DNA from 2 places in the Neptuniibacter marinus genome. Region 2 is predicted to be linked to the other one. Evidence: predicted binding sites of a transcription regulator. Region 2 holds the regulator's gene; the other holds the start of a gene.

Region 1 (18,714 bases), 1.1 Mb from region 2:
CGCGTTCAACGGTTGCTCCATTAGGGATACGTCCAACACTAGGTACATTTAAAGACAACCTAGACCCGTCAGCACCTTGAACACCAAACCCAGACACAACTAAATTACCTTGTGCTACTGCATAAACCTGACCATCTGCCCCTTTTAGCGGCGACATTAACAAACTACCGCCACGTAAGCTTTTAGCATCACCTAAAGCCGAAACAGTTATATCAATCTTTTGACCGGGCTTAGAAAAAGCAGGTAGATCTGCATGAATAGCTACCGCAGCAATATTTTTCGACTTAGGATCGACCGAAGTAGGAATCGCCACACCAAAGTTATTTAGCATGTTGCGGAACGTCTGTGAGGTAAAAGATGTTTTATCACCAGTACCATCTAAGCCGACAACTAAACCATAGCCAACTAATTGGTTCGAGCGTACACCTGAGATACTAACCATATCTTTTAGACGACTAGCTTCAGCGGTAATGCTAAGCAATAAACTAGCTATTAGAAGTAATGCAATTCTCATTATTCTATCCCCTTAGAAAGGCATTAACGCGCCGATAAAGAAACGAGACATCCACCCCATAACATTGGAATCATTGACAGCCCCCGTTCCACTATAAGCAATGCGCGCATCCGCTAATTTTGTTGATTCAACCGTATTATCCGACCCTATATCTTGCGGGCGAACCATACCGCTGATTCGAATATATTCATCACCCTGGTTAAGGTTCAGCCACTTCTCACCTTTAACAATCAAAACACCGTTAGGTAGCACATCATGTACAGTTACGGTGATATTACCGGTTAAATTATTACTCATATCAGAGGTACCTTCGCCCTCAAACGCTGTGGTAGTTGAAGGCAACGTAAAACTAACGGGCTTACCCAGTGCTGTAACTGGTGAACCAAAGGCAGTGGCTTGCTCTAACGACGTGGTACCGCTTTTATCAATCTCAGTCGTAGCGCTTTTCTGGGAACTCGTACTCTCTTGCAAAGCGATAGTTAAAATATCACCTACTCGGTGAGCACGCCCATCTCCATACAAATTAATACTCGTCGCCGCACTATAAATAGAGCCATTAACAGGCTTAGCATCCATCAACCCTTGTGGTCTAACCGGTGCATATTCGGGATTATTAGGCTGCACCTGCTTTTGCACACAACCGGTTAGCAATACACTGATAGCAACAAGCGCAAGGAGTACTTTGTTCATTTCAAGACCGCCTTCTATTATTCAATTAAAGCTGCTGACTCACGTAGGAGAGCATCTCATCCGCTGTAGAGATTACTTTAGAGTTCATCTCATAGGCTCGCTGTGTAGTTATCATATCCACCAGCTCTTGTACTGAATTCACGTTAGAACCTTCTAAGGTGCCCTGTATTAACTGCCCCGTCCCATTTTCACCTGGGTTACTTACTAAGGGCCCACCACTTGAAGCAGATTCTTGGTAAAGGTTTTGTCCTAAAGAAAGGAGCCCTTGGGGATTAACAAAATCAGCTAACTGTAACTGTCCAATTTCTGTTGGTTCAGAATCTCCAGCAACGGTAACTGAAACAATGCCATCGGTACTGATCGAAAAGTTAGTTACCTCTTCTGGCAATGTAATCGCAGGTTCTAGTTGATAACCTTCCGCTGAAACCAATTCACTATCAGAGTTAAGGTGTATCTGGCCATTACGGGTATAAGCCAAATCCCCATTAGGCAAAGTAACTTGCAGGAAGCCTCGGCCATTAATGGCCACATCAAAGGCCTCATCCGTTACCTCTAGGTCACCGGTACTAAACAGTTTTTGCGTACCAACCGTTCGAACACCTGAACCAATTTGTAACCCTGAAGGGAGCTGCGCCTCTTCTGCTGTTTGCGCACCCGGCTGGCGGCGAACCTGATACATTAAATCTTCAAATACAACCTGATCTCGTTTAAAGCCAACCGTTGAAACGTTTGCTAGGTTGTTAGATATCACCTTCAGATTTGTGTCCTGAGCGGTCATACCTGTTTTAGCTACATTCAGTGCACCGTGCATCTATCTATCCTCGGTTGGTTCTATGAGAGCTTCAAAATGGATGTGGCAGCTTCGGAATTTTCTTCAGCTGTTTTCATCATTTTTATCTGCATTTCAAACTGACGGGAAGATGTAATAATCCCCGTCAACTCACTTACAGCATTAACGTTACTCGTTTCTAAATATCCTGCCCTAAGCCTGACATCCAGATCAGCTTCTAACGGAGCTTGAGCCCCAGTAGTCATTAAGCCATCCGTCCCTTTAAATAAGGTTTTAGGGTCTGGGTTCACCAGTTTCAACTGATCTGCCACTAATAACTCAACCCCATTATCGCCGACGGGACGAATGGTAATAATGCCGTTTGTTGCAATATCAATATTTTCAAAAGGCGGCAAAGCGATAGGTATTCCGCCATTTCCCATCACCGGCAAACCGCTGCCCGTGACCAGCTGATTAGCGGCATTCATCTGCAGAGAACCGGCACGAGTGTACCCTTCCGTGCCATCAGGTTTGAGTACAGTCAACCAACCATCACCCGCAATTGCCACATCCAACTTCCGACCGGTATCAATCAGCGAGCCACTCGACATATCTGTAGCTGGACGCTCAGTTTGGGCATAAACACGTGACGCATAACCCTCCCCAAACACTTGCATAGCGCGGGCTTGAGCAAGATCCGACTTAAAACCTGTTGTGTTGGCGTTAGCAAGGTTATTGGCATAAGACTGCTGCGCAAGCATATTTTCTCGCGCCCCACTCATTGCTAAATAAAGAACCTTATCCATCTATCACTTCCAGAATTTGGCGGCAAAACCGCGTTTGTTTCTATGAATTTATTTTTCTCTAGTTATATAGATAGCAACACACGTGCCAGAAACGAAAAAAGGCCGCTAATGCGGCCTTTAATGAAGAAAGTATAAACCTTATATCTGCAAAATATTCTGCGTCACTGTATTGAGTGTTTCCAAGGTTTTCGAGTTTGCCTGGAAATTACGCTGTGCTTCGATCAAAGAGACAAGCTCGGCAGACAGGTCTACGTTAGATTGCTCTAAAGCAGCCGATTGTAAGGTACCATTCAGACCTGTACCTGGTGGGTTCACAATCGCATCCCCTGAAGCTAGCGTTGAAGTCCACTCCGTATCACCGGAAGGCGATAAACCTGACTGATTTTCAAACGTCGCTATAGCTACAACACCTAAGTCCTGAGTCTGACCATTGGAGAAACTTGCAACCATCTCACCGGTGCCTCCAAAAGTAACCCCAATCAAATCACCTTTTGTATAACCATCTTGAGCCGACGATTTAACGATCGATGAAGAAGCAAACTGTGTCGTATTAGCTATATCAAGATCAATAACAGTGGTTGAATCAGCAGGATCTGCGCCGCTAATTGTAATCGTTGGCACAACGGAACCCGCAGAGAACTGATCGCCATTAATACCTGTAAGCAAACCATTAGATGGATCAAACTTAACTAAGATCGGCCCCGGCTCAGTACCTGTGCCCGTTTCACCTGGGTCAAGTTCTTTCCCTATATCTAGCTGTTCAGATCCATTCAAGTATGCATACATCCGGTATACACCTTGGAATGAGTTATCACCATTTTTCACGATAGCGGGATCAAAAGGCGTCCCAGCAGCAGCACCGGATGTTTCAGCAATTGTGATTGCTTCAGCAGGTGTGATATCACCGGCTTCTGCCTTATAAGTGACGACAACTTCCTGATTAACATTATCGTAGATAACCGATTCAACACTCGGGTTTGCATCTAAGATTTTCGCCTCACTTGCGGCGATCGCTTGGCCTATCTGATCCGCGGTAGAACCAATACCTAAGGTGCCTATTGAAATTCCACCAACCTCAAGCACAACCGCAGCAGCCAAAGGCACTTCACCACCATCAATCGCGAAAGTATACGTTTCATTAGCATCAATTTCAGCAATTTCAGCAACCGCAGCAGTACCTGTCACTTGCACAAGATCGGGCTCTGGAAATTCCGATTTAAACCGTAACGTAATATCACCTGCACCGTTAATCACTACGCTGCCGATTCTCGGGTCACCGGTTACAGGATCAGTCAAGTCACTAAAGAACGCCCCCGAAGAGATAACATCTCCAGCCGCATAACCAGCAAGTTCAGTCATATGCGCAGCAGTTACAGTAACACCAGAAATCGTGTCACCCGCTGCTAAGCTTGTCACTTGCTGCTGAGCCTGAACAGGACGTGCTTCGGCCATATTGACCTTAATTGTGTGCTCGTTACCTAAGCTGTCAAAGGTTCGAACCGTTGTACTATAGGTGAATGAACCTGGTTCATCCTTATCATAGTCCGCTAAAAGCGTCTCAGGATCTTCGCGAGAATCAATATTAAATGAGAGATCAATCTCCTCTGTCGCTTTAGGTGGACTTTCTTTCTGAGTAACCGCCAAGTTGCCAATAGGTAAACGGTTTCCTTCCTCATCCAAACCATATCCTTGAAGATATTTACCAGTTTTCGACACCATGAAGCCATCTTTATCTAGTTCAAACGACCCTGCACGAGTATAAGTTGTGCCACCTTGTCCGTCATCAAGCTGAAAGAAACCGGAACCATTGATCGCTAAATCAAGGTTGTTGTTAGTAAATTCAATCGTACCGGCTTGGAAGTCTTGAGCGATATCGGTCACGGTTACACCCGCACCCGCTACATTCGATGAGCCCGCCCCCACAACTGCTGTCGCATAAATATCACCAAACTCCGTACGTGAAGACTTAAAGCCTACTGTACTCGCGTTCGCGATATTATTACCAGTCACATCAAGGTCTGTAGTTGCTGCCTTCAGACCGGTTACTGCTGTATTAAAACCTGCCATTATCCTGTCCTCACACGCCGATCTGTTTCACGTCGCTGACATCAAAAGAGCCTGCGTTCGTATTTACTTTCATACCGATACCATTCTCGCCCAATGTCACACTATTTACCTGATAAGCCAGATTAGTGTCTATTGCGCTGTATTCGCCATCATCTAGACGCTCAACCGTGAATGTGTAATCCCCTGCTGGTAGCTCAGGATTACCATCCTCATCAAACGCCATCTGCCAAGCAAACTCGTGTTCACCTTGCTCAACTGCTCCGAGCTGCATAGTGTCTACAAGAGAACCACTTGAGTTATAAACTTTGATACGCACGTCCGATGCACTTGTCTCTAGATTAAACGAGCCATGGGCATATGGATTTGCCTGTGTACCCACTTCCGAGGTATCACCAGGAATATAAACCGATTGACCAACCATCGCCGAAGCCTGCAACGCTGCTTGACTTGACAACATCGACTGAGACATCTCATTAATCGATGTATTCAACTGGTTGATACTTTCAACCTGCGACATGGTAGCAATCTGCTGCATAAAGTCAGTTGTATCTGCAGGACTTGAAGGATCCTGATTTTGCAACTGAGCAATCATCAGCCGCATGAACATATCACTATCATCATCCGTCTGACTTGTCGCTGTGCTCGAGGTCTGATTCGTCTGATTGATTTGTTCAAAGACGTTTTGATTTACGCCATCTACAGTACTCATGGCTATTTAGCCTCGCGTCTTAATTTGTTTATTACTGTCCAAGGCTGATGGTTTGTTGCAACATCTGCTTGGCCGTATTTAGAATTTCAGTGTTAATTTGGAAGGAACGAGAAGCCGATATCATATCTGCCATTTCCTCTACCACATTAACATTTGGGTAATAAATAAAACCTTGTTCATCCGCCATTGGATGCTCAGGGCTATACTCTTTGCGCAGCTCTGCTTGGCTTTCAACAATACCTAATACTTGTACACCCTTCCCTGCTGCAACCCCAAACTCATTATCTGCCAGCGGGTCGACCTGCTGCACCGAAAAAACTGGCTTACGTGCACGATAGGTTTCATCAACACTAGAGCTAATACTTTCAGCATTTGCCATGTTACTCGCTGTAGTATTTAAGCGGATCGTTTGCGCATTCATCGCTGATCCTGCAATACCAAAAACATTACTCAAAGACATGACTATTCACCTTTAATCGCTGATTTCAGCCCTGTAATTTTTTTATTCAACAACTGGAAAGATGTCTGATAATCCAGTGCATTCTCAGTGTAACGAGCCATCTCTTGCTGGACTTCAACTGTATTACCGTCAACAGATGCCTGAGAAGGAATACGAAACATCATGTCTGCGGCAAGATCAGGACTTAATAACGTTGTTTGATGCTTAGGAGATGTTACCGTTTGTTTAATTGTCATCTCAGATGCCTGATTTAAGATCTGAGAAAACTCTAAATCTTTGGCTTTAAAATTAGGCGTATCTGCATTAGCAATATTATTAGCCAGCACTTCTGCGCGACGTGCACGATACAATAGTGCATCATCATGTATCCCCAGTGCTGCATCAAAGCTAATTGCCATCAAACGATCTCCTTTATTGACTAGGTCCTACCAAGCAATACATATACCAAAACAAAAAAACCTTTATTTAACAAATATATATAAAAAAACCGACTAATATTCGTTAAACTTACAGGCAAGAAACGGCAATATAAAACCTATTCTTTGCCGCCCGGCAAACAAATAGAGCGGAAAGCGGAAAGCGGAAAGCGGAAAGCGGAAAGCGGAAAGCGGAAAGCGGAAGATAAATAAACCGCAGAAAGATATCTACGGCTTCATAATAGATCGAATATTTATTCAGATTGCTTGATAAATTATTCCAGGCTGGCAATGAATCATCTGATATTTATCAGATAAACCTGACAAAAATTCTGATGCTCCCAAAATCAGATAACCACCAGGTTTTAACACTGAATGCATTTTAGTTAGAATTTCAGTTTTTTTCTCACTGGAGAAATAAATCAACACATTACGACAAAAAATAACATCAAACTGGCCCAGCGCCGAGTACTGGCCTAACAGATTAATGCTTTGAAAACGCACACGCGCTTTAATATCAGGCTTAACAACCCAGCTACCACCGGCAGTCTCACTAAAATGCTGAACTAAGCGATCCTGAGAAAGCCCTCTACCAATCGCTAACATCTCATACTCACCACGTCGAGCTTGGGCTAATACCTGCGTAGATATATCGGTGGCAACAATCTCTTCTGATAACAACTTACCCGGAGTTTTCTTTTTAAACTCATCAAACGTCATGCTGATGGAATATGGTTCTTGTCCGGTAGAACATGCAGCCGACCAGATACGTATTTTTGAACCTGATCCACGACTTAACAGCTCAGGTAAAATACGATCTCTAAGAATATCAAATGGATGTACATCTCTAAACCATAACGTCTCATTCGTCGTCATCGCATCAATAACTTGCTCACGCAATTTCATTGAAGCAGGGCCCTGAAGTTTAGTAATCAGCTCTTTTAAACTAAGACAGTTTTGCTCTTGAACGATTTTGCCCAACCGGCTTTGAACTAGGTATTGCTTATGTTTAGCCAGCAATATACCGCTCGTCTCTTCAAGAAAGCGACTAAATAGTTCGAAATCAGAATCCGTAATAGCAAAACCAGCCCGAGGCGTAATACTCATGAAGAGTAGGCACTCCTATTCAACATGCGCTGCTACTTTGTTTCAACTTGATTAATACGTTTCACAACCGCTGCCGCCAAATCATCAGGGTTAAATTTAGCAAGAAAGCCATCAGCACCAACCTTTTTAACCATTGATACGTTAAAACCACCGGATAGGGATGTATGTAAAACAACATGCATATTTTTCATACGCTCATCATCACGGATCATAGAAGTTAAGGTATAACCGTCCATTTCAGGCATTTCTATATCTGAAATAACCATCAGGAAATGAGTTGTTACATCAACCCCACGATCGGCCAAATCACACAAGAAGTCCCATGCCTGTCGACCATTATTACACGCTGTAACTTTAATCCCTAGACTTTCTAAACTACGCTTCATTTGGTTACGCGCAACCGAAGAGTCATCAGTTATAAGTATCTGATATTCTTTGGCCTTTTCACGAAGCTGATCATCAGCCACCTCTTTACTTACCTCTGTAGCCATAGGGTAAAGGTCAGCAAGAATCTGCTCGACATCTAAGATCTCTATCAGTCGATCTTCGTGCTCAAAAATAGCTGTCAGATAGTTTTCTACACCTATTTCTGTTGGTGGAGCCATAATCTGGTCCCACTGCGTATTCAGAATACGATCTACTTGGCGCACTAAAAATGCCAATGTACGACGATTATACTCAGCGACAATCAGAAAACAGTCACTACGTTGATCTTTAGGTACAGACTCACGCCCAATCGCTTCTGACAGATCCAATACAGGAATTGTCTCACCACGAATATGTGCCATCCCTTTAATCGCAGAAGTCTGTCTAGGGACCTCTGTAAGTTTTGGGCACTGTAAAACTTCTCGTACTTTAAACACATTAATGCCGTACTGCTGATCACTTTCCAAAGCGAACAATAATAGTTCGAGCCTATTCTGGCCCACCATCTGAGTACGTAGGTTTACACTATCTAGGATACCTGACATGATCTAACAATCCCGTAGAGATTAAATCAATTCTATTTTTATATTGCACACAAATACGCCACCCTGAATATTGATGACACAACGTGAATACTTATAATTTAACACGACTTTTCCTACTAACCACTTTTCTTTTGTCACCTTTACAGCTTTTTGCTGCTGGTGAAGCAGAAAAACTTGAGCAGTCGGCTGAACATTACCTATATAAACACTACAGCAACACAGGGACTGGCACACGTGTAGAGATCAAACTTAACCCGATTAGCAGAAAAATCAACCTAAAAAGCTGTTTAAAACCGTATGAATTTCAAACACCAAAGGGAAATGGCAGTCGTATCACCCTAAAAGCGCGCTGCCCATCACCTCTTTGGCAGCTATTCATAACAGCAGAAGTAAAAGAATTTGATATAGCTGTAGTCGCACAATCTAGTTTAGCCCGCGGAACCTATATCAGCATCCAAGATATAAAACTTAAAGAGGTTGAGATAACTTCTTTAAGATCGGCTTATTTTACCAAACTCCAAGATATTCTAGGCTGGACAAGCAAAAGAAGCATTGCCGCCGATACAATAATAACCACATCAATGCTCAAAGTACCTTTAGCTGTATCTAAAGGGGACGCACTTATTATTGAAGCCAAGCTTAATGGCGTAAGTATCCGAACATCAGGTACTGCCCTCGAAAGCGGCACACTAGGGGAACAGATAAAAGTCAGAAATGACCGTTCAGGAGTGATGGTTAAAGCTAAAATAATCCAAGCGGGCTTAGTACAAGTCCCTTAGCCTTAAACCCAAGTAGATTGGCCATAATTCAACTGCTATACTGCATCAATACCACAAGAAAATAATTTAATTTTTTCTTAAAGTTCTATTAAGAGCCGCCGATAAGCTTGTTCAGATACAATATAGAGGACGGATAAATGATTAATGATCTCACGAGCCTGTCATCATCACAGACGGCAAGCACTCGTGCACGGACTAATGAGCAAGGTAACGCTGCCAAAAATGGCAACGGTGCAGTTGCCCAGCAGCCCCCGTCCAATAAAGGTGATACAGTCAATCTCAGCAATGCAGCACAGTTACTGCAGAATGTTGACAAACAACTGTCTGACACACCTGATGTGGACAATGAACGTGTCGAGCGAATCAAACAGGAAATAGAAAGTGGTAGCTATCAGATTAACGCTGAACGCGTAGCTGAAAAGATGCTTAACTTTGATAACCTACTTTAAAGCAATGACATGACTGAGCAACAAATAACAGAACTTAATACCCTGCTAGAGCAGGGTATTTTGCTTTTAGAATCACTCAGCTCTATTTACGACAAAGAGCTTGAAGCTCTGAGCAGCAAAGACATTGATCGCTTGAGTGATACCACTCAGGAAAAAATGGCCCTGCTCAATAGCTTCCATAATTTCACCCTCGAACGCGTAGAACTACTGAAATCTTTCGGTTATAACATCGAAGCGGGTGATTATGGGCTTCCCAGAAATATGGAAGAAGACAGCCCATTTTTATCGCAAGCAGCTGAACACTACGTGCTTATCAAGCAGTATTTGAAAGAATTACAACATAAAAATAAGCGTAACGAGCAAGCGATTCACCGCAGTCAACAAAATGTAACCCAGTTACTAGCCATTGTGCGCGGACAGAAAAAACAGGATCAGCTCTACACTAAAGCAGGCAGCTCTGGGCTTTATAAAGCTCAAAACAGGATAGGCAAAGCCTAAACCATCCTAATACCACGCCTAGCTAGTGACTCTTCATAGAATTAGCGCTAGAATCTCGCAGAATTTCACACCTACTTCAGTCCCAGTAGCTCAGTAGGATAGAGCGGTCCCCTCCTAAGGGACAGGCCAGGGGTTCGAATCCTCTCTGGGACACCATTTCTTCAGCTTTAAGTCCGAAAACATCTTCGGCAGCCGGTTAGCGTATAAGATTTCCCAAAGAACCATTAGGCAACTTACCTATTCCTTGCTCTAAATACTGTTGTAATCGGTGATATTTATCTTTCTCAACGCCATCAGAAACCAATCGGCTCGATAATTTTAAATAACGTTCTACCATTTTTAAGCGCTCTGCACGCTTATCTACGGTGTCTCTCGCCGACTCAAGAAAAAGTTGAGCCAAGTTAAGCAAGGCATTGACGTTAGTCGTGTCATATTCGGTCGCTAGACCAAAGTACTTGAGGGCTTGAGGCATTTTACCTGAGAGGTAATGCTTAACACCTAAGCGATTCACTTTAACACTCATCTCAGGGTCATGTTTTTTACTGACCGCAGGTGTTACACGCTTCGTCTTCTCAGGCTCGATCAGCGGTACAGCATCACCCATTACATTGAGTAGTTCACGTTCTAAGTTTAACGGTGTGGATAGCTCCGAATTAGCTCTCTGAGCATCACGTGTGCATTTACTTGCCGCTTCAGTATCACCAAGTTGGTTATACATCTCACTTTTTAGCAATGACGCTTTTACTTTTAACAGATGATCTTCAGGAAAGGTTTTATAAGCCTGTTCAATTATGCTTTCAAACTCATTATGAAGCCCTATTTCTGCATTACCTTCTGCTGCCGAAAGCTCTATCCGCTTTACATTTGCTAGACGTAAATACGGTTCTGGGGACTTATAACAACTATGCCGACCTAATGCGATCGACTTTTTATAAGCACCTCCAGCGAGGTCGAGTTTTTTTGTTTGGGTAGCTAAACGACCCAATTCCATTTGGCGAGGGATACCCAATGGCGACCTTTGAGTGGCTTCATTTACTGTTTCACAGGCTAATTCAAGATCACCATTTTTCTCATGACTAGAAGCTAAAAGGTCGTAAGCAACAATAAATAAAGGGTATTCACTAATCAGCTCATTTAACAATCGCTGCGCTTCTTCAATATTACCTTGCGCTAGAAGCGCCTGTGCCCAACACAAGCCCGCTTCTTTATCATGGCCTTTCCAATAGAGCTTTTCTGCAATTTTGGCAGCTTCCTGCGATTTACCAAACTGAGTTAATAAACGCGATAAAATTAACTGTGCTTCATCATATTCGGCATCATAACTAGCAAAGTTATTTTTGCAGTAATTTATAGCCGTAGGGTAATCTCCAATCTCAAGCGCATCGTCAATGGGTTTAAAAATGGTTTTACGAAACAAGATGCTATCTAATCGATGCTTAAGCTCATCGATTGAGAAAGGCTTCATAATAAGCTCATCAGGGCGGCTATCAATTGCATGCAAAATAACTTCTTGCGACGAATCGCTGGTCATAAAAACCCAGCACGCACTTGGTTTTATATAACCAAGATAGCGGCACTCTTCAAGAATTTGAATACCGGCAACACTGTCATTTATGTTATGACCGAGCAGAATAACATCGTAGTTATTTTCGGATATTTCGGATAGGACTCGCTCATTAATAGTGATGGCTTTAAGATTCACTACTCCTAAGCTTCTTAGCATATAGAAGATTGTTGCACGCATGTTGCCACTACTTTCAATCAGCAACACTTTTTTGTCAGAATAATCTACTTTGGCCACTCAACCATCCGCGATAAAGTTACATATATGTATGCAGTATAAAAGCGGAGGCCTCAAGACAAAAGCATTTACTGAAAACAAAAAAAGCACCAAGCGTAGGGTGAAACACTTGGTGCCAAGACAGTTCTATGCTGTGTTGACTATCTTATAGGGAGAACAACTAAACGCGCATGACCCAGATCAAGAAAAACCGCTCCCACTGAGCGTAATCTGGGAGTATTGATACAATATGATGAGTTCTTCATCTATAGGTTTCAGGTACACTACATAAAAACATATAAAAATAGATACTTATGACTACAGCATTTATCACACATGATGATTGTGGCTTACATAATATGGGGCCAGAGCATCCAGAAAGCCCTATTCGCCTTGTCGCCATTAAGAAAGTACTGGAAAAAACAGGGCTGATGCAAGAACTTGAACAGATTCAATCCGTTCACGTCCTCCCTGAACAGATCCAATTAGTTCATGCCCATCTCCATCAAAAGCGTTTAGAAATGAAACTTCCTGAACAAGGTGTTATCTATACCGATGAAGATACCGCCCTATGCCCAGACTCATTACATGCAGCAAGCTTAGCAGCCGGATCAGCTATATTAGCCACAAACAGGGTAATTGCAGGCAAAGCTCAAAACGCATTCTGCGCTGTACGTCCGCCTGGGCATCATGCAGAGCATAATAACCCTATGGGGTTCTGCTTTTATAACAATGCGGCAATTGCTGCCATGCATGCCTTACAGCAGCCAGGTATAGAACGCGTGGCGATCTTTGATTTTGACGTCCACCAAGGAAACGGGACCGTTGATATATTTAAAGACAGGCCTGAAGTGCTAGTGTGCTCGACCTTTCAGCACCCTTTCTATCCCAAACGCTATAGCGATATCCAGCGAGACAATATCATAAACTGCCCTATGGAAGCCCATAGTGATGGCATGGTGTTCCGCAAATTGGTTGAATCAAGATGGTTACCTGCGATACAAGCACATAAGCCCGATATGATCATCATCTCTGCAGGCTTTGATGCCCATCATGAAGACCCAATGGCAGATATAAAACTAAATGAAGAGGACTATCGCTGGGTCACTCAGTTTTTGATGGATGCGGCAAAGACATATAGTAAGAATCGCATAGTGTCTATTTTAGAGGGCGGTTATAACCCAATATCGCTCGCCTTTAGCGTACAAGCTCATATCGAAGTTCTTTCGGGACATTAACACCAAGATCAACAAAAAAAGGCTGCCAAGTGGCAGCCTTTTTAATGACTTACTTTTATCGTCTTGAAATAAGCTTAACTTACAAACTTAATCATTACACCCGCAGCCACTGCAGATCCAATTACACCCGCTACGTTTGGCCCCATAGCATGCATCAGAAGGAAGTTTTGAGGGTTCGACTCAAGACCGATCTTATTTGATACACGTGCTGCCATAGGTACAGCTGATACACCAGCTGATCCAATCAGAGGATTAATAGCGTTACCACCTGCCATTTTGTTCATGATCTTAGCCATGATAACACCACAGGCAGTACCAATACCAAACGCCACAATACCCAAAGACAGAATACCAAGCGTCTGGAAATCGAGGAACTTATCTGCAGACAATTTAGAACCAACAGATAAGCCCAAGAAGATAGTAACAATGTTAATAAGTGCATTTTGTGCAGTATCACTTAAACGATCAACAACACCACACTCTCGCATTAAATTACCAAAGCAGAACATACCCAATAATGGAGCAGCATCAGGCAGTAACAAGGCAACAAGTACAAGTAGTAAGATTGGGAAAAGAATCTTCTCAGTCTTGCTCACATGACGTAGCTGATGCATTGCGATCTTACGTTCAGCTTCTGTAGTTAAAGCTTTCATGATAGGCGGCTGAATCAGGGGAACGAGCGCCATGTAAGAGTAAGCAGCTACCGCAATTGCACCAAGTAAATGAGGAGCAAGCAAGCTCGTCACATAGATTGCTGTTGGTCCATCAGCACCGCCAATGATACCTATAGCAGCGGCTTCCTGAATGTTAAAGTCCATAACACCCAGCGTTGTTAGGCCAACAGCCCCTAATACAGTCGCAAAGATACCAAATTGCGCAGCAGCACCTAAGAACAGTGTTTTAGGGTTAGCCAACAAGGGACCAAAATCAGTCATCGCCCCTACGCCCATAAAGATCAGCAATGGTGCGGCACCCGAAGCAATAGCAACCGTATAGAAGTTATACAACATTCCGTTGTTATAACCGCTATCTTGAGCCGCATAAACTGCAGCCGTATGCTCAGCAGCTGATGCACCATGGTAAGCATGAAGAATCTCATGAGGGTCTGTACTAGCTATATTGAGCGCACCTGCAAGCGAGTTCAACACTTCAGGTACAGCAAAATGCACTGCGTTTTCAACTGCAGAATAAGCAAGTCCCGCTTCAGGGATATTTGCCATAATGCCGCCAAAGCCAATAGGCACTAGCAATAAAGGTTCAAAGTTCTTTCGAATGGCTAGAAACAATAGCAACAAGCCAACCAAAATCATGATGAACTGGCCGCCCGTGATATTATAAATACCTGAGGCTGTAAACAGTTGGGTTAACTTTTCCATCTAGAATACCTTACGCCAGTGTCAGCAAAGAATCGCCAACCTGAACAGCGTCACCTTCGCTCACATCAACAGACACAACAGTACCTGCGCGTGCTGCACGTACTTCCGTTTCCATTTTCATCGCTTCTAGGATAACAAGTACATCACCCTCTTGAACCGCCTGTCCTGCAGACACTTCAACCTTCCAAATGTTACCCGCTAGCGGTGCAGGAATATCTTCACCTTCGCCGGCAGGAGCAGCAGCTGGCGCAGCAGATGCGGGTGCTACAGCTGAGATATCTCCGCCTTCAGCCACTTGTACAACGTAGTTCTGACCGTTAACAGTGATTGTGTAAACTTCTGATCCAGATTTCTTAGGTGCAGACATCGCTAGTGCGTCCTCTAATGTTGGTGCAGGTTCAAATGCATCAGGATTATTACGATTCTCAAGGAATTTAAGGCCAATCTGTGGGAATAACGCATAGGTTAGAACATCGTCAATCTCGTTCTCACCAGTCGTTAGGTTGATGCCTTTTTCAGTTGCTAGATTTTTCAACTCAGCAACAAGCTTATCCATTTCTGGCTCAAGTAGATCAGCAGGACGGCAAGTTATCTCTTCGCCGCCATCTAAAACACGCGTCTGAAGTTCTACATTGTATGATGAAGGAGCTGCACCATACTCACCTTTAAGGATACCTTGAACTTCTTTAGAGATAGTTTTGTAACGCTCGCCCATAAGGACGTTAATCACCGCTTGCGTACCTACGATTTGAGACGTAGGTGTTACCAACGGGATCCAGCCTAGATCTTCACGTACTCGTGGAATCTCTGCCAACACATCGTCAAACTTATCAGCAGCGCCTTGCTCTTTCAGCTGGCCTTCCATGTTAGTCAACATGCCACCAGGTACTTGAGCAACAAGGATACGAGAATCGGTTCCACGTAGAGAACCTTCAAATTTAGCGTATTTTTTACGCACATCACGGAAGTAAGCTGCTATCTCTTCAAGTTGTAGCAGATCAAGGCCTGTATCGCGATCTGTACCGGCTAAGGCAGCAACTACAGACTCTGTAGCCGTATGACCATAAGTCATCGACATAGAAGAGATGGCTGTATCAACACGGTCAATACCCGCTTCTACTGCCTTCAGGATTGTCATATCTGACAATCCTGATGTAGCGTGCGCATGTAGCTGAACTTCTAGATCCGTTTGCGCCTTAAGACGGGAAACCAGATCAAATGCATCATAAGGCGTCAAGATACCTGACATATCTTTGATCGCAATAGAGTCGGCACCTTTATCTTCTAACGTTTTTGCATATTCAACCCACATATCTGTGGTATGAACAGGGCTTTTTGTGAAAGAGATTGTGCCTTGAGCATGCTTACCAGTTGCCTTAACAGCTTTAATCGCTGTTTCAAGGTTGCGTGGATCGTTCATCGCATCAAAGATACGGAACACATCAACACCATTGGTTGCAGCACGCTCAACGAATTTGTTTACAACATCATCGGCGTAATGACGATAACCGAGCAGGTTCTGTCCACGCAGAAGCATCTGCTGTTTAGTATTTGGCATTGCCTGCTTAAGCAGACGGATACGTTCCCACGGATCTTCTCCGATAAAACGAATACATGAGTCAAATGTTGCGCCGCCCCAGCTTTCTAGGGACCAAAAGCCTACTTTATCCAGCTTTTCCGCGATCGGCAGCATATCTTCAACTCGCATACGCGTAGCAAAAAGTGACTGATGTGCGTCACGTAAAACTACGTCGGTAATACCAAGTGGTTTCTTAGCGTCGGTCATGGGTAATGGCCTTCTGTCGATTAATGCAGATTATTCTTTATTTATCCGTTCTTTGTTTATGAACGGTATTTATGAACAGCAGCTGTCATTACAGCTATCAACTCATCATTACTAGCCGTAGCAGCTGTTGGTGCAGCTTTTTTTGCTTTCGGCTTAGCAGGTGTTTCTGGGAAATACTTGCTAACTACTTTTGACATTCCCGAAGTTGTGAATACCAACAAAGTTAGAAATACAAATACGAATCCCATACCAAAGGCCATTAATTCTAGGCCTTCTGATAGCAGATTTTCCATCTTATGGATGCTCCTGTACTTATCGAAACCCATTCGCTTAGTAAGCGACTTTTGATCCGTTTATAAATTATAAACGTTCACTAGCGAATGCACTGGTTGCAAATGGACCACAATTAAACCCGAAAAGTCTATTTCTGGCAATAAATTGAGATCAAAATTCATCTAATTAACGGCATAATACCCAAAAACATAGGCACACTGCCGCTTAAACTAAAAAACAGCCCTATTTTTCGGCTACACCTGGGCGGTACACTTTTACGTTACTGAAACCCCGCTCTTGCATTTGGTGGGCATGCATCTGGCTCATCACACCTTTCTCACAGTATAGTAGATAATCTTTGTCTTCAGAAAAGCCATCTGCCGCGGTGGATAGAGCAAAAAAGGGTACCAACTGAATTTCACATCCCGGAATATTCAAGGGTTTCTTTTCCTGCTCATGGGGCGCACGAATATCAACGACAACTTGATTGGCACCGACGTTGGTTAAGGCCTCAACTTCCGCATGAATATTTACGTCTTCAACAATCTCGTCGATACTGATAACCTGGCGGCGCTCCAAGGCCCTTTCTAGCACTTCGTAGTCAAAATCTGACTCTTCCTTCTCGACGCGGTCTTTCTTAGCGCACGTCGTCGGACGATCAGAGATAACTCCGCAGTATTCAGGCATATTTTTAGCAAAATCATAAACACCGATTTCACGCGTTATATCGATAATATCTTGCTTATCCATTGTTATCAGCGGCCTTACCACGAGCTTCTCTGTCGCAGCATCAATAATCGCCAAATTAGGTAACGTTTGACTAGAGACTTGAGCAATACTTTCGCCTGTCACTAAAGCATCTATCCCCATACGATCGGAGACCTGCTCGCTAGCCCTCATCATCATGCGCTTAAGAACAACACCCATATGTGAATGATGAACGGACTGAAGAATTTCACCTATAACTTCATCAAACGGGATGGTAATAAACTTAACCCGCGCAGAGGAGCCATATCGCTGCCATAAATACAGGGCAACTTGTTTCACACCAATCTCATGTGCATGCCCACCTAAGTTGAAGAAAAGAAAATGGGTTTTACAGCCACGTCGCATGGACATGTAGCTGGCAACAATGGAATCAAATCCACCTGAAATTAAAGACAAGGTCGCTTCTTGTGTACCGAGCGGAAAACCGCCAAGACCTTTGTAAGTATTCGTAACCACATGCAGCTTGTCATTACGAATTTCTAAATCCACATAAAGATCAGGCTTATGTACATCCACTCCAAGGGCTTCTGAGTGCTGATTAAGCCCACCCCCTACATAACGTTCAACATCAATAGAACGAAACTCGTGTTTGCCTGAGCGCTTCACACGTACCTTAAACGTTTTGCCCCTCAACTCATCTGCATAAATAGCATGAGCTTTTTCGTATATATCGTGAAAATCACCCAATGGATACTCTGTCACTTCCACAAAACTATGAATACCCGGCGTACGTTGCATAAGATCAACGACTTGCGCCACGATCTCGGCACTAGCCCCCTCACACACAACATCGAGCTTATCCCAGTGACCGCGCACTTTAATCTGCTCGTCAACACGACGCATCATATTCTGCAGATTACTCTGTAATCGCTGAATCAAACGTTTGCGTACCGGACGGCTTTTAATAGTAATTTCTGGAAATAAACGAATAGAGAACTTCATAGCGGGGAGCTCAACAATATAAAGGAATATGAATGGTTATTATAAAACGAAGGGATATACATATACAGCTTAGGTTTAGATGGCGCGCCCGAGAGGATTCGAACCTCTGACCGCCTGGTTCGTAGCCAGGTACTCTATCCAGCTGAGCTACGGGCGCATATCTGAAATATTTTTTTGAAGTGGCGCGCCCGAGAGGATTCGAACCTCTGACCGCCTGGTTCGTAGCCAGGTACTCTATCCAGCTGAGCTACGGGCGCATTCCAAAAAGTAAGACCGTTGTATTTGATTGGCGCGCCCGAGAGGATTCGAACCTCTG
Region 2 (14,250 bases):
GGCTGTTTTTGATCCGAATAAAATGCTCGCCCACTTTGATCTGTCGGTATGGGATGCATTGCTGGGTTTAGCCGGTGTCTTCTTCTCTCTTCTTATCGCCTCTATTGTTGGCCCTATCGCTTTAGGCGGGTGGAACTTTAGTGCTGATTCTATTGCGCCAAAAGGTAGTCGCATTGACCCGTTGGCGGGTATTAAGCGCATGTTTTCCCTGAAGTCTTTAGTCGAGTTGTTCAAAGCTATAGCGAAATTCTCTTTGGTGGGTGGGTTTGCCATTCTTATTCTGTGGAATATAAGGGGAGATCTTTTGGCTTTGGCTACGTTCGAGCCTAGGCCGGCAATAGACTCTGCCTTAGAGATCATTATCTGGGTCTTTATGGCATTGAGCGCGGTGTTGATCTTGGTGGCTATGGTTGATGTGCCTTATCAGCTCTATGAATACACAGAAAAAATGAAAATGACCCTTCAAGAAGTTAAAGATGAGTTAAAAAATACGGAAGGTAAGCCTGAAGTTAAAGGGCGTATTCGGCAGTTGCAGCGTGAAATAGCGCAAAGGCAGATGATGAGTGCTGTGCCTGAGGCTGATGTTGTCATTACCAACCCGACCCACTATGCCGTCGCTCTTAAATATGAAGGCGATGATCGTAATGCGCCGATTATGGTGGCTAAAGGCGTAGATTTTGTTGCTCTCAAAATCAGGGAGATAGCTGAAGCCAATGATGTACCTATACTCTCTGCTCCGCCCTTGGCGCGTGCTATTTATAACTCTACTGAAATTAATGATGAGATCCCTTCTGGGCTATATATGGCTGTGGCTCAAGTGCTGGCTTATGTGTTTCAGCTTAAGCGTTTTAAAAGTCGACAAGCTGAGCGACCTACAGAGGTTAAGGTAGATGAGTTGCCTATTCCTGATGAGTTTAAAGATGATCTATAAATGGCTCGAAAATTGCATTTTCTTGCCATTGTGTGATTGTTCGTCAAAAAAACAGCGTATTTTTTGTTTGTCTGTGTAAGTATGTGCTGTGTTGGTCGAATGATACTTTTAAATGATGTTTTTTTGACGGTTTGGGGTTTGGGTGGATAAAGCGGTAATTCTCGATAATGTTCGCGGATTAAGTAAAGGCAATATAGGTGTGCCTTTGCTGCTGCTTGTTATCTTGGCGATGGTGACACTGCCCGTTCCGCCTTTTTTGTTAGATGTATTGTTTACGTTTAATATTGCTCTTTCTATTGTTGTTCTGCTGGTTTGTGTCTACTCCGATCGCCCCCTCGATTTTGCTATTTTTCCGACCATTATTCTGATTGCAACATTGATGCGCCTCTCTTTGAATGTCGCGTCAACCCGTGTGGTTCTCTTGGCTGGCCATGAGGGTGGTGATGCTGCCGGTAAGGTCATCGAAGCCTTTGGTGAGGTAGTTGTTGGCGGTAACTATGTGGTTGGTTTTGTTGTCTTCCTTATTCTGATTATTATTAACTTTGTTGTAGTGACTAAAGGTGCGGGGCGTATATCAGAAGTAAGTGCGAGATTTACATTGGATGCGATGCCCGGCAAGCAGATGGCGATCGATGCTGATTTGAATGCAGGTCTTATAGGTCAAGAGGAAGCGCGCGCACGTCGTCAAGATGTGACCCAAGAAGCAGATTTTTACGGATCAATGGATGGTGCCTCAAAGTTTGTTCGAGGCGATGCTGTTGCGGGTATTTTGATTCTAGTGATCAACTTGCTGGGCGGTTTGGGTATAGGGATGCTTCAGCATGACCTTGATTTTGAAACGGCTATGCGTTTCTATTCACTGCTGACCATTGGTGATGGCTTGGTTGCACAGATCCCGTCACTGTTATTGTCTACTGCGGCAGCGATCATGGTAACTCGACAAAATGTTTCCCATGATATGGGTAAACAGGTTATCTCGCAGATGTTTGCTTCGCCTAAGGCACTTGCAGTTTCTGCGGGGATTATGACCATTATGGGGATAATCCCCGGTATGCCCCATGTGGCGTTTTTGTCACTGGCTGCAGCTTCAGGCGGGGGAGCATGGTGGGTTATACAGCAAGAGAAAAAGAAAGCTTTAGCGGAAGCGCAGCAGGTAAAAGAACAAGCAGAGTTACCGCAAGAGGATGAGGCAGAGAAGAAAGACCTTGATTGGGATGATGTGATGCCTGTGGATATGATCGGCCTTGAGGTGGGATACCGTTTAATTCCTATGGTCGATAAGATGCAGGGAGGTCAGTTATTAAGCCGAATCAAGGGTGTTCGTAAAAAGCTATCGCAAGATCTTGGTTTTTTAGTCCCGTCGGTCCATATTCGAGATAATCTTGATCTTTTGCCCGGTGCGTATCGCATTACCTTAATGGGTGTTGTAGTGGGGGAATCTGAAGTTTATCCAGATAGAGAACTTGCGATAAACCCCGGTCAGGTCTTTGGTAAGTTGCAGGGGGTTGAAGTAAAAGATCCTGCTTTTGGTCTCGACGCGATCTGGATTGAACAGTCACAAAAAGAGCAGGCGCAATCTCTAGGTTACACGGTAGTTGATGCATCCACGGTCGTAGCTACACATTTAAATCAATTGCTTCAAGTGCATGCGCATGAGTTGTTGGGGCATGAAGAGGTGCAACAGCTGCTGGATATGTTGACCAAAACCTCACCTAAGTTAGTGGAAGAATTGGTCCCAGGAAAGCTCTCTTTCAGTGTGTTGCTGAAGGTATTGCAGAACTTGCTAATGGAACAGGTCCCTTTAAAAGATTTTCGAACGATTGCGGAATCTCTTGCTGATGCCGTGAGCCGTACTCAAGATCCCCTCGGATTAACAGCGGCAGTCCGAATCTCCTTAGCTCGTTTAATTGTTCAGAATATTAATGGTTCAGAACCTGAGCTGCCTGTTATTACTTTGGCTCCACAGCTGGAGCAACTATTGTTGAATTCTGTGCAGCAGGGGCAAGATAACGGTTTAGTTTTGGAGCCGGGTATGGCGGAGCGATTACAAACGTCTTTGTCTGAAACAGCTACACAGCAAGAGATGATGGGGCGTCCTTCAGTGCTATTGGTCGCAGCGCCTGTTCGACCGTTAATGTCCAAGTTTGTTCGTTATGGCGAGCATCAGATCCATGTGCTCTCCTATCAGGAAATTCCTGAAAATAAAAAGGTCACTATCGTTGCAACGGTGGGAGGTGAAGTTAATGGTTAAGTATATTTTAGCTGAGCCTTATTTGGCCGATAAGGAATTGATATGAAAGTAAAACGTTACTTCGCACCAGATATGCGCCAGGCCATGCGTAGGGTCCGGGATGAAATAGGTCCTGATGCCGTCATTGTATCGAACCATCGCGTTGCGGGTGGTGTTGAGGTTGTTGCTGCCCATGAAAATGATTATGAGGCGGCACAACACGAGTTTTCTCGTAAGAAGAAAGTAGAGCAAAAACGGCAAAGCCAAATTGACGTCTTAACTCATGGTCAAAAAGGGGATCTGGCAAGTGAATTGCAAAAGGCCCGAATGCAGATCGCTGAAGCTGAGATGGGGAGTGGTCAAAATTATGACACATCTGGCAAAGTTAACCGGCAGCTTGATAATGATGATGATGAGCTGCGCGCAATCTTAGCCTCACTTAAAGAGAGGCAGAAGAAGAAAGCGGATGCCGCTCACCGAAACTTCATGACAGGTTCGGTGCTTGATGATGCTGATCTTGGTCTTGATCTGCGTGAAGAACTATCAATCCCTCAGCCTGAAGAGGAGAGGGGAGGTAGCTTAATTAGATCAATGCAGAATGAAATTGAGCAGCTCAAAAATCTATTAAGTCAGCAGGCTTTATCAGGATCAAATGTTAATTCTGGTTTTTCAAAACCCCCATTACAGCGAAAGTTGGAAATGTTAGGTGTTAGTGAAAAATTATCAGCCCATCTTTTAGGTTCAATGGAGGTGGGGCTGCCGCCTAATAAAGCATGGAAAAATGCGTTGTCTCGCTTATCGGATTCTATTCCTGTACTAGGCGAGGATTTTATTGAACGTGGTGGTATGGTTGCATTTGTAGGGCCTACAGGTGTAGGTAAAACAACCACTATAGGTAAGCTAGCGGCGCGCTATGTATTGAAATATGGCAGTTCTAGCTTAGCCTTAGTGACAACTGATACCTTCCGTATAGCAGCCCATGAACAGTTGCGTACATTTGGGCGTATCTTGGATGTCCCCGTCAGGGTCGTTGATGCAGCAAATAGCTTAGATGATGTTCTACACTCTCTTAAGAATAAACGCCTCGTGCTGATTGATACGGCGGGATTGAATGCGCAAGAGCCGCATAGCGAGGCGCAGCTGGAAATGCTTGAAAGTGTCACTTTGCGATTAAAAAAACTATTAGTCGTTTCTTGTAGTAGTCAGCGCCGAGTCGTTGAACAAGCTTTTAATGTTTATAAAAACCTTGGGTTGAATGGTTGTGTCTTAAGCAAAATGGATGAGTCAGGTAGTTTGGGCGAGGCGATCTCGCTAATTGTGGAAAAACGCTTACCCGTGACTTATGTCACTGATGGGCAGCGAATACCTGATGATATCGATATTGCTCAAAAACATGAGCTTGTAAGTAGGGCTGTGATTACGGCGCAAAGAGCAATTGAAGCTGAAAAAAATGCGGTCGCGTTAGACTCAGCGTATAAAATGGGTTAGTGGTGAAATAATGATTGATCAACATAAGCCCGTTAAAGTAATTGCTGTGACAGGTGGGAAAGGCGGGGTTGGTAAAACAAATGTCTCTGTGAACTTAGCTATGGCGTTAAGCGACATGGGACATCGTACAGTGCTAATGGATGCCGACTTGGGCTTGGCTAATGTTGATGTGTTGCTTGGTTTGCGCCCGAAAAAAAATATTGCAGATGTTTTAAGTGGTGAGTGTGGGCTAAAAGAGGTCATGCTGGATGTCTGTGAAAATTTAAAAATTGTACCCGCTTGCTCCGGTACGCAGGAGATGACAGCGCTTTCCCCTCATGAGCATGCGGAGCTAATCCATGCTTTTAATGAGGTTTCTGATGATATTGATGCGTTAATCATTGACACCGCGGCAGGTATTTCGGATTCTGTGGTTAGTTTTGTGAAAGCTGCTCAGGAAGTGCTAGTTGTTGTATGTGATGAGCCTACGTCGATTACAGATGCTTACGCTTTAATTAAACTGTTAAATCGGGATTATAAAATGACGCGCTTTCGTGTCCTTGCCAATATGGTAAGAACGGACAATGAAGGTAGAAATATGTTTGGTAAGTTATTAACGGTTACTGATCGGTTTCTTGACGTCACGCTTCAATATGTGGGTTCAATCCCTTATGATGAAAATGTTCGTAAAGCGGTGCAACGCCAAGTCGCTGTTTTAAAAGCTTTTCCAAAGAGCAAAGTATCCTTGGCATATCGTCAATTAGCGAATAAAGTAAATGGGTGGCCAGTTCAAGCTGTGCCCCGAGGTCATTTAGAGTTTTTTGTTGAGCGGCTTGTACAAGGAGCTCGCCCATCGGATTGATAAAGAGGCAGTATGTACAACCAGCTGCAATTACAATCGAGTGATGAGTTAATTCAGCAGTATGCGCCGCTAGTTAAACGTATCGCCCATCACTTACTGGCTCGATTGCCAGCCACAGTGTTGCTCGATGACTTAATTCAAGCGGGTATGATTGGCCTGCTTGAAGCGGCTAAGCGATACGATGCTGCAAAAGGTGCTAGCTTTGAAACTTATGCAGGGATCCGCATTCGTGGCTCTATTATTGATGAGGTGCGCCGAGGAGATTGGACTCCGCGGTCAGTACACCGAAATAGTCGGCGAGTGACTGAGGCAATTCAGCAGATAGAATCGCGGACAGGCCGAGATGCTAGTGATGCTTCAGTAGCAAAAGAGTTGGGGATCTCTGTGGATGAATACCACAATTTGTTAAAAGATACTCTTGATAGTCGTTTGTTTAGCTTTGAAGAGATGATTAATCCTCAGCACGAAGGGCCAGGAGAGACATTTGCTAATGATGATCCCGGGCCAAATCAGCATTTTGAGCGAGAATCGTTTTTAAAAGCACTAAGTGGCGCTATAAGTAATTTGCCGGAACGGGAAAAATTAGTATTAGCGCTCTATTATGATGAAGAGCTTAATTTAAAAGAGATTGGTCAGGTTTTAGGGGTTAGTGAATCTAGGGTAAGCCAGATTCATAGTCAGGCAGCATTAAGATTGCGATCGCGATTAAGTGAATGGCAATAATAAGTTGCTAAGGCTCAACGTAATTGCGGTAATTTAGTGTAGACTCACTGGGTTGTGCAGAGTTAATTGGAGGCTGGTCTTGAATAAAGACATGAAGATTCTTGTAGTGGATGATTTCTCCACAATGAGACGAATTATAAAAAATTTACTACGTGACTTGGGCATGACAAATGTTCTTGAAGCGGATGATGGGCAGACTGCTTTGCCAATTCTGAAACAAGGCGGTATTGATTTCTTAGTGACTGACTGGAATATGCCAGGAATGACAGGGATCGATCTCTTGAAAGAGGTTCGTTCTGATCCTAACTTGGCCGCAATGCCAGTATTAATGGTTACTGCTGAAGCTAAAAAAGAGCAAATCATTGCTGCCGCTCAGGCTGGGGTGAATGGTTATGTTGTTAAACCGTTTACTGCTGCGGTACTTAAAGCAAAGATTGATAAAATCTTTGAGCGCCTGAGTTAAATAATAAAAGGTCAGTTTTAAATGATTTCAGAAACAGGCAATGGCTTAAGTCACTTTGAAATGGAATTGCAGTTGAAGGCGCAGGAACTTGTTTCTGTTCTCAACGAAGGTAAATTACCTGATGCGATGGAGATTATTCGCGAACTTCATGAGTTTCGTCACCAAACGTTTTTTAGTGAAGTAGGGCATTTGACACGTGGACTTCATGAAGCAATTAAATCGTTTTCAAGTGAACTTGGGCGTAGCCTAGAAATTGATGGCACTGCTCAGCCTGATACTGATGCAGCTGATCACTTGAACTATGTTATCGAAGTGACTGAAAAAAATGCCCACGAGACCATGGACCGAGTTGATAAAGCGCTTGTTCTGGTTGATAAATTAGATAAGCAAAGCGAGCGGTTTAAAGACTTATTGTTATTAGTTGGGCAGTTGGAAAAAGAGCATAAATCGCTTAATGGCGTTTACGATAGAACCTGTGCAGTCAAAGAAGAATCAGAACAAACAATCAGCACATTACGTGAAGAATTAACGGATATTGTTGTCTCTCAGAGTTACCAAGATATTACTGGCCAGTTGATTAGACGTGTGATCAATCTCGTCACTAATGTTGAAAGCCATCTTGTTGCATTGATGGGAATGGCGGCACAGGTGGAAAAAATATCGGGCGTCGACATGTCCACAGAGTCTGAAAATGAACAGACTAATAATAAGAATCCTATTCAGGCTGAAGGACCACAAATCAAGAAAGATAGCGCTGATGTAGTCAGTGATCAAGATGAAGTTGATGATTTGTTATCCAGTCTGGGTTTTTAAGAGGAGCGCCATATGAGTTTGGAAGTGGATCAGGAAATTCTTGAAGATTTTCTTGTTGAGGCAGGAGAGATCCTTGAGCAATTATCCGAACAGTTAGTCGATCTGGAACAACGTCCTGACGATAGTGATCTGCTCAATGCTATTTTCCGAGGTTTTCATACAGTTAAAGGCGGTGCTGGTTTTTTGCAATTAGAGCCTATGGTTGATTGCTGCCACAATGCTGAAAATCTGTTTGATATGCTGCGTAATGGCGATATTAAAGTTACCTCGGAACTCATGGATGTAGTGCTCCAAGCTTTAGATAGTGTCAATGTTATGTTTGAAGCTGTGCGCAATGGAGAGGAGCTCGAACCAGCCAATCCACAACTGATCCAAGCGTTGGTCGCCTTTACTAAGGGTGAAGCTCCTAAACCTGCTGCCGCTAAAACTGTCCCAACTCCAGACCCTGTTCCTGCACAGACATCTAGTGCGCCTAATACACAGGATCCTACAATTGATGAATTTGATATGCTGCTGGATGATCTTGGTGACTTGCCCGAGGTCGCTGCGGAAGTTAATGAAGCGCCTGTAGATGATAGCCTTATTACCGATGATGAATTTGATGCCTTGTTGGATGAATTGCATGGTCCAGGTAAAGGACCTGATGCAGCGGTAGCTACTAAAGAGCCGCCAGCTGTTGATGATTCTGCCGATCCAGAGCTAATTACAGACGATGAATTTGAAGCTTTATTAGATGAGCTACAAGCACAAGGTAAAGGCGCTTTTGTGGAAGCGCCTATTGTTGAAACAGTACATGAACCCGTCCCTGCTCCAGCGCCAGCCGCTGTTGTAACACCCGCCCCTGTTGCTGCTGTAGCGCCTACTCCAACGCCAGTGGCTGAGAAGAAAGATAACGCCGTTTCCGCCGTTGTTAAAGCGGATCATCCACAAGCCAAGCCACAGCCAGAAAGTAATGTACGTGTAGATACGCGCTTACTTGATAAAATTATGAATATGGTGGGTGAGCTAGTACTAGTTAGGAATCGGTTGGTCCGTTTAGGTGTTACCCGCGAAGATGAAGAGATGGCAAAAGCTCTCGGCACTTTAGATATGGTAACCGCTGATCTACAAATGTCGGTGATGAAAACGCGAATGCAGCCGGTGAAAAAAGTATTTGGCCGTTTTCCGCGTTTAATTCGAGATTTATCTCGAAATTTAAAGAAAGAGATTCGCCTTGAACTACGGGGTGAAGAGACAGATTTAGATAAAAATTTGGTTGAAGCTTTGGCAGATCCGCTTATTCACTTAGTACGTAATGCGGTTGACCATGGTATCGAAACGCCTGATATTAGGGAGGCTGCGGGTAAAGAGCGTGAAGGTCATGTACTTTTGTCTGCAGAGCAGGAAGGCGATCACATTCTGCTAACAATACAGGATGATGGTGCCGGAATGGATGCAGAAAAGCTACGAGAGCTCGCTATTGAGCGCGGTATGATGGATGCTGAAGCTGCTCGCAGACTGACTGAGCAAGAATGTTTTAACTTGATTTTTGCGGCAGGCTTCTCAACTAAGAAAGAGATTTCTGATGTGTCTGGCCGTGGTGTCGGCATGGATGTAGTTAAAACTAAGATTACCCAGCTGAATGGTACATTGAGTATTGATTCAGTGATCGGTCAAGGTTCACGTATAGCGATTCAGGTTCCTTTAACATTAGCTATTATGCCAACCTTAATGGTTATTTTGGAGGAGCAAGCCTTTGCTCTGCCTCTTGTAAATGTAAATGAAATATTCAATCTAGATTTAACAAAAACAAACGTAGTTGATGGACAGCAAGTAATTATCGTGCGTGATCAAGCGTTACCGCTTTTCCATCTAAAACGTTGGTTGATCGATGGTCTGCACAGTGCAGAGCTTCCTGAGCAAGGACATGTGGTTATTGTAACTGTAGGTACGCAACGAGTGGGTTTTATTGTCGATCAGCTGGTTGGTCAAGAAGAGGTAGTGATAAAACCATTAGGTACTATTCTACATGGCACTCCTGGACTTTCTGGTGCGACAATTACTGGCGATGGGCGGATTGCACTGATTATTGATATTCCCAACTTGCTTAAACATTACGCTTCTTAATAATTTCGATAGGAGCGTGATTTATGCCAGTTAAGGTGCTGATTGTTGATGATTCGGGCTTTTTTAGACATCGTATCAGCGATCTGCTTTCTGGGGATAGCCGGATAGAGGTTGTAGGCACCGCAAAAAATGGTAAAGAGGCTATAGAGCAAGCTAAGAGCTTGCGCCCTAACCTTATTACTATGGATGTTGAAATGCCGCAAATGAATGGTATTGAAGCCGTTCGAATCATAATGCGTGAATGCCCTACAAATATATTGATGCTATCATCATTAACATCTGAGGGGGCTCGAGTAACTATACAAGCGCTTGAAGCTGGAGCACTTGATTACCTTTCTAAGGATATGCGTGCATGGATGGCGCATTCCGATTCTTTAGAAAAGCAACTACGAGACAAGGTTGTAGAGCTAGGGCGCTCTCGGCATGCAGGCTTGCGGAGCCGTTTTTCTGATCCAAGTGCTAGCTCATCTAGAGTGTTTAAGTCCGAGCCGCTATTAGCATCCAAGTCACCTAGATCACCAACCTCCAGTAATCGCTTTTCATCTAATAGTGCTCAATCTGGACTGACAAAAGAGCCCGCGAAGACAGCCTCTCGTCTATCTCAAAGCTCTCATGGTAAAAAGGTCGTGCCTGATTGTAGAGTCGTTGTTATAGGCTCATCTACTGGAGGACCCGCTGCGCTACAGCAAATTTTGACACAGATTCCGGCTAACTTTCCCCATCCTATTTTACTGGTTCAGCATATGCCGAAAGCGTTTACATCAGTGTTTGCTACGCGCTTAGATCAACAGTGTGCTATTGCAGTAAAAGAAGCGGAAGATGGTGATTTGCTGAAGCCGGGTAGAGCGCTGCTTGCACCAGGCGGGTGTCAAATGATTATTGATCCGCGCGGTACTGATAAAATTAAGATCATGCTTGGTGATGATAGACTGACCTATAAGCCAAGTGTGGATGTTACTTATGCGTCTGTAGCAAAGAGCTTTGGTAAAAAAGTGTTAGCAATCATATTAACAGGCATGGGGGCAGATGGTTGTGATGGCGCAAGAATGTTAAAGCAACAGGGGGCAACAATTTGGGCTCAAAACAAAGAGAGTTGCACTATCTATGGAATGCCTCAGGCGGTTGTTAATGCGGGACTGGCAGATGCTGTTCTTGATCTAACCGAACTAGTTTCTATTCTCAGTAGTAAAAGGTCTTAATCTATGGACTTAACTGCAATACTTGGTGTTTTAATCGCTCTAGCTGCGGTACTTGGGGGTAATCTTCTTGAGGGAGGGCAGTTACAGGAATTATTGAACGTGCCAGCGGCAGTGATTGTTGTCGGGGGTACGTTAGCTGCAGCCATTATCCAGTCACCTAGTCAAGATGTTGCCAGAGCATTCAGGCTTGTCGGTTGGGCGTTTGGGCGTAACAAACAAGATCTAAGTCAGAATGTTGATAAAATTGTTAACTGGTGTGTTATTGCTAGACGAAAAGGTTTGTTAGCTTTAGAGACTGAAGCCGATAAAGAAAAAGATTCTTTTATAAAAGTAGGTTTGCTTTTGCTTGCTGATGGTAAAGGCCCCGACATTCTCCGTAGTACCTTAGAGGTTGAACTTGTCACTTTAGAACAACGAGATCTTCAGGGGGTAAAAGTGATTGAAAGCATGGGCGGGTATGCACCGACATTAGGTATTATTGGCGCTGTGTTGGGGTTGATTCATGTGATGAGTAACCTCTCAGATCCAGCTGCGTTAGGCGCCGGTATAGCTACTGCGTTTGTTGCTACAATATACGGTATTGGTATTGCGAACTTATTTTTGATCCCTGTTGCCAATAAAATTAAAAGTTTGGTGTTAATGCGTTACCAGCATCAAGAGATGATTTTGGATGGGTTGATGTCTATAGCAGAAGGGCAGAACCCAAAGGCAATTCAACAGCGTTTACAAGGGTATTTAGGTTAGATGCCTCGTCGACAAAAAATAGACAGCGGCCCAAGAAATGACCGATGGGTTATTTCTTATGCGGACTTTATTACCCTGCTGTTTGCTTTTTTTGTTGTTATGTACGCTATCTCTTCAGTCAATGAAGAAAAGTATAAACACTTAACAGAAGCGCTTTCTGGTGTGTTTGTTGGTCTGAATCAGGGTGAAGAGGCCAATAAAACCACGCCCGAAGGGAGTAGTAATAGTGGATTTGGTGTTTTTACGGGTGGAAAAACAGATGTGGATGCGCCTGAGGTAACGATTTCAGTACCGGATCAAAAAGAAACGAATGCTTTAAAGGCTTTACAAGAGGAGATGGAAGTCGATTTCTCCTCATTGGTCGACGATGGACAGATTAAAATTACAGGTAATGATCTTTGGCTTTCAATTGAATTGAGGTCAAATTACTTATTTCCCTCTGGTGGCGCATTACCTAATGCTGCAGCAGATGAATTACTAGATAAGATAGCGAAAATACTAAAGGGCAGGGAAAATCCTATCCATGTGGAAGGATTTACGGATAACCAAAAAATATCTACAGACGCATTTCCGTCAAATTGGGAACTCTCTGCTGCACGTGCAGCCGCTGTCGTCCGGTTGCTTGCGTATTTTGGTGTAGAACCTGAACGTATGGCCGCTGTAGGTTATGGTGAATTTCAGCCGGCTTACAGCAACAGAACAGCGGAAGGGCAAAGATTAAATCGCCGAGTGCTGATTGTTGTATCTCGAGATGAAAAAGTGCGGAGAACAGTCTCTTCATTTGGTAGTCAGCAAGTAAGTGCTGATGCTGTATCAACTGTTTTCGCTAATCCAGATAAAAAAGAGCTCCCAGTTATCGAGCAAATTGAAACCGGTGATGGCGAGGTCTTGTTCCGACGAGCAGAGCCTGATTCTTCACAGCAGGAAGAAAGATAAATGCATGTATGGTCTGTAGCCAATCAAAAAGGTGGGGTCGGTAAAACGACGACGGTTGTGACAGTAGCTGGGCTACTGGCCGAGGTCGGTTATCGCGTTTTATTAGTTGATCTAGACCCCCATGGTTCTTTAACAAGTTATTTCGGCTATGACCCAGATGAGTTGGAGCATAGTGTTTATGATCTGTTTGCGACCAAGAATAAAATTAATCGTGAAGGGGTTAAGCGTTTATTGTTGAAAAGTAGCCATGAGCGTATTGATCTGATTCCTGCGTCCACTGCTATGGCGACTTTAGAAAGGAAAGCAATAGGCGAGCAAGGTATGGGGCTGCAGGTGGCAAAAGCGTTGGCTCAAGTTCGTGATAGTTATGATTATGTACTGATTGATAGCCCACCTGTTTTAGGTGTATTGATGGTTAATGCTTTGGCTGCCTGTCAGCATTTATTAGTTCCCGTGCAGACAGAATTTTTAGCGTTAAAAGGCTTAGAACGTATGGTGCGTACTATTAGTATGATTAATAGGGCCCGCAGTAAAAATAAGAAACTATCATTTACGATTATTCCAACTTTTTATGATCGCCGTACCCAAGCCTCTGTTAGTAGTTTGCGTGAATTACATAATAAATACCCGAATGAAATATCCAACGCAGTCATACCAGTAGATACCAAGTTCCGTAATGCCAGTATCCGAGGACTTGTTCCCTCTGTTATGGATTCAAGCAGCCGAGGGGTTCATTCATATGCACGATTATTGCGTTCGTTGCTTGAGCGTCAAAAGCAGGAGGTTCTATGAGTAAGTCCAAAAAGAACCTAGAAACGTTGGATGAAGTTCAAGGTGTTCAGAAATTAGTTTTTGATTATTTAGAATCTCTTCTGTCGGATCCCGATGCAGGTATAGATACTGAAGCAGAGATTGCGGCCATAAATAGACAGATGGCGGCCGAAGAAAAAGAAAAGAATCAAGTTTCTGAGAGTATCGAAGAAACAGATGTTGTGATCGAAATGGCAGCTAAGGACAATACTGTAGAGCCAGAGCCAGAGCCAGAGCCAGAGCCAGAGCCAGAGCCAGAGCCAGAGCCAGAGCCAGAGCCAGAGCCAGAGCCAGAGCCAGAGCCAGAGCCAGAGCCAGAGCCAGAGCCAGAGCCAGAGCCAGAGCCAGAGCCAGAGCCAGAGCCAGAGCCAGAGCCAGAGCCAGAGCCAGAGCCAGAGCCAGAGCCAGAGCCAGAGCCAGAGCCAGAGCCAGAGCCAGAGCCAGAGCCAGAGCCAGAGCCAGAGCCAGAGCCAGAGCCAGAGCCAGAGCCAGAGCCAGAGCCAGAGCCAGAGCCAGAGCCAGAGCCAGAGCCAGAGCCAGAGCCAGAGCCAGAGCCAGAGCCAGAGCCAGAGCCAGAGCCAGAGCCAGAGCCAGAGCCAGAGCCAGAGCCAGAGCCAGAGCCAGAGCCAGAGCCAGAGCCAGAGCCAGAGCCAGAGCCAGAGCCAGAGCCAGAGCCAGAGCCAGAGCCAGAGCCAGAGCCAGAGCCAGAGCCAGAGCCAGAGCCAGAGCCAGAGCCAGAGCCAGAGCCAGAGCCAGAGCCAGAGCCAGAGCCAGAGCCAGAGCCAGAGCCAGAGCCAGAGCCACAAGCCGCAGCACGAGCACCGGAACATGCAGGTCTATCGGGTGCGACTAGCAGAGAGATCAACTGTGTCTTGGTGAAAATGCATGGGCTTAATTTGGCAATACCTTTTGATCATATAGAAGGTGCGGTGCATTTAAGTTCAGTAGCGCTGACTTTAGATGGTA

What was found. Region 2 encodes FliA, which starts transcription of late flagellar genes. Its sites were predicted from a motif close to CTAAAGTTNNNNNNNNNNCNGCCGATA; they were not measured.
Region 1: the regulator FliA is predicted to act here: its motif matches at 9,366-9,392, upstream of flgM (flagellar biosynthesis anti-sigma factor FlgM).

The regions. Positions count from the first base shown of each region.
Region 1 covers NZ_OZ245004.1:3,310,461-3,329,174, forward strand. Annotated here, with positions in the region: gene ACOQOE_RS15615 (flagellar basal body P-ring protein FlgI) at 1-514, opposite strand, end outside; gene flgH (flagellar basal body L-ring protein FlgH) at 527-1,204, opposite strand; gene flgG (flagellar basal-body rod protein FlgG) at 1,230-2,015, opposite strand; gene flgF (flagellar basal-body rod protein FlgF) at 2,036-2,779, opposite strand; gene ACOQOE_RS15635 (flagellar hook protein FlgE) at 2,918-4,846, opposite strand; gene ACOQOE_RS15640 (flagellar hook assembly protein FlgD) at 4,857-5,555, opposite strand; gene flgC (flagellar basal body rod protein FlgC) at 5,587-6,015, opposite strand; gene flgB (flagellar basal body rod protein FlgB) at 6,018-6,413, opposite strand; gene ACOQOE_RS15655 (CheR family methyltransferase) at 6,690-7,538, opposite strand; gene ACOQOE_RS15660 (chemotaxis protein CheV) at 7,571-8,509, opposite strand; gene flgA (flagellar basal body P-ring formation chaperone FlgA) at 8,593-9,288, shown strand; gene flgM (flagellar biosynthesis anti-sigma factor FlgM) at 9,426-9,737, shown strand; gene ACOQOE_RS15675 (flagella synthesis protein FlgN) at 9,747-10,235, shown strand; tRNA gene ACOQOE_RS15680 (tRNA-Arg) at 10,315-10,391, shown strand; gene ACOQOE_RS15685 (tetratricopeptide repeat protein) at 10,432-12,036, opposite strand; gene ACOQOE_RS15690 (histone deacetylase family protein) at 12,330-13,253, shown strand; gene ACOQOE_RS15695 (sodium ion-translocating decarboxylase subunit beta) at 13,328-14,629, opposite strand; gene oadA (sodium-extruding oxaloacetate decarboxylase subunit alpha) at 14,640-16,415, opposite strand; gene ACOQOE_RS15705 (OadG family protein) at 16,472-16,708, opposite strand; gene thiI (tRNA uracil 4-sulfurtransferase ThiI) at 16,932-18,398, opposite strand; tRNA gene ACOQOE_RS15715 (tRNA-Arg) at 18,479-18,555, opposite strand; tRNA gene ACOQOE_RS15720 (tRNA-Arg) at 18,579-18,655, opposite strand; tRNA gene ACOQOE_RS15725 (tRNA-Arg) at 18,686-18,714, opposite strand, start outside.
Region 2 covers NZ_OZ245004.1:694,820-709,069, forward strand. Annotated here, with positions in the region: gene flhB (flagellar biosynthesis protein FlhB) at 1-931, shown strand, start outside; gene flhA (flagellar biosynthesis protein FlhA) at 1,074-3,182, shown strand; gene flhF (flagellar biosynthesis protein FlhF) at 3,225-4,649, shown strand; gene ACOQOE_RS03260 (MinD/ParA family protein) at 4,663-5,490, shown strand; gene ACOQOE_RS03265 (RNA polymerase sigma factor FliA) at 5,503-6,213, shown strand; gene ACOQOE_RS03270 (chemotaxis response regulator CheY) at 6,305-6,676, shown strand; gene ACOQOE_RS03275 (protein phosphatase CheZ) at 6,698-7,489, shown strand; gene ACOQOE_RS03280 (chemotaxis protein CheA) at 7,502-9,595, shown strand; gene ACOQOE_RS03285 (protein-glutamate methylesterase/protein-glutamine glutaminase) at 9,619-10,794, shown strand; gene ACOQOE_RS03290 (flagellar motor protein) at 10,798-11,538, shown strand; gene motD (flagellar motor protein MotD) at 11,539-12,474, shown strand; gene ACOQOE_RS03300 (ParA family protein) at 12,475-13,266, shown strand; gene ACOQOE_RS03305 (hypothetical protein) at 13,335-14,114, opposite strand; gene ACOQOE_RS03310 (hypothetical protein) at 14,181-14,250, shown strand, end outside.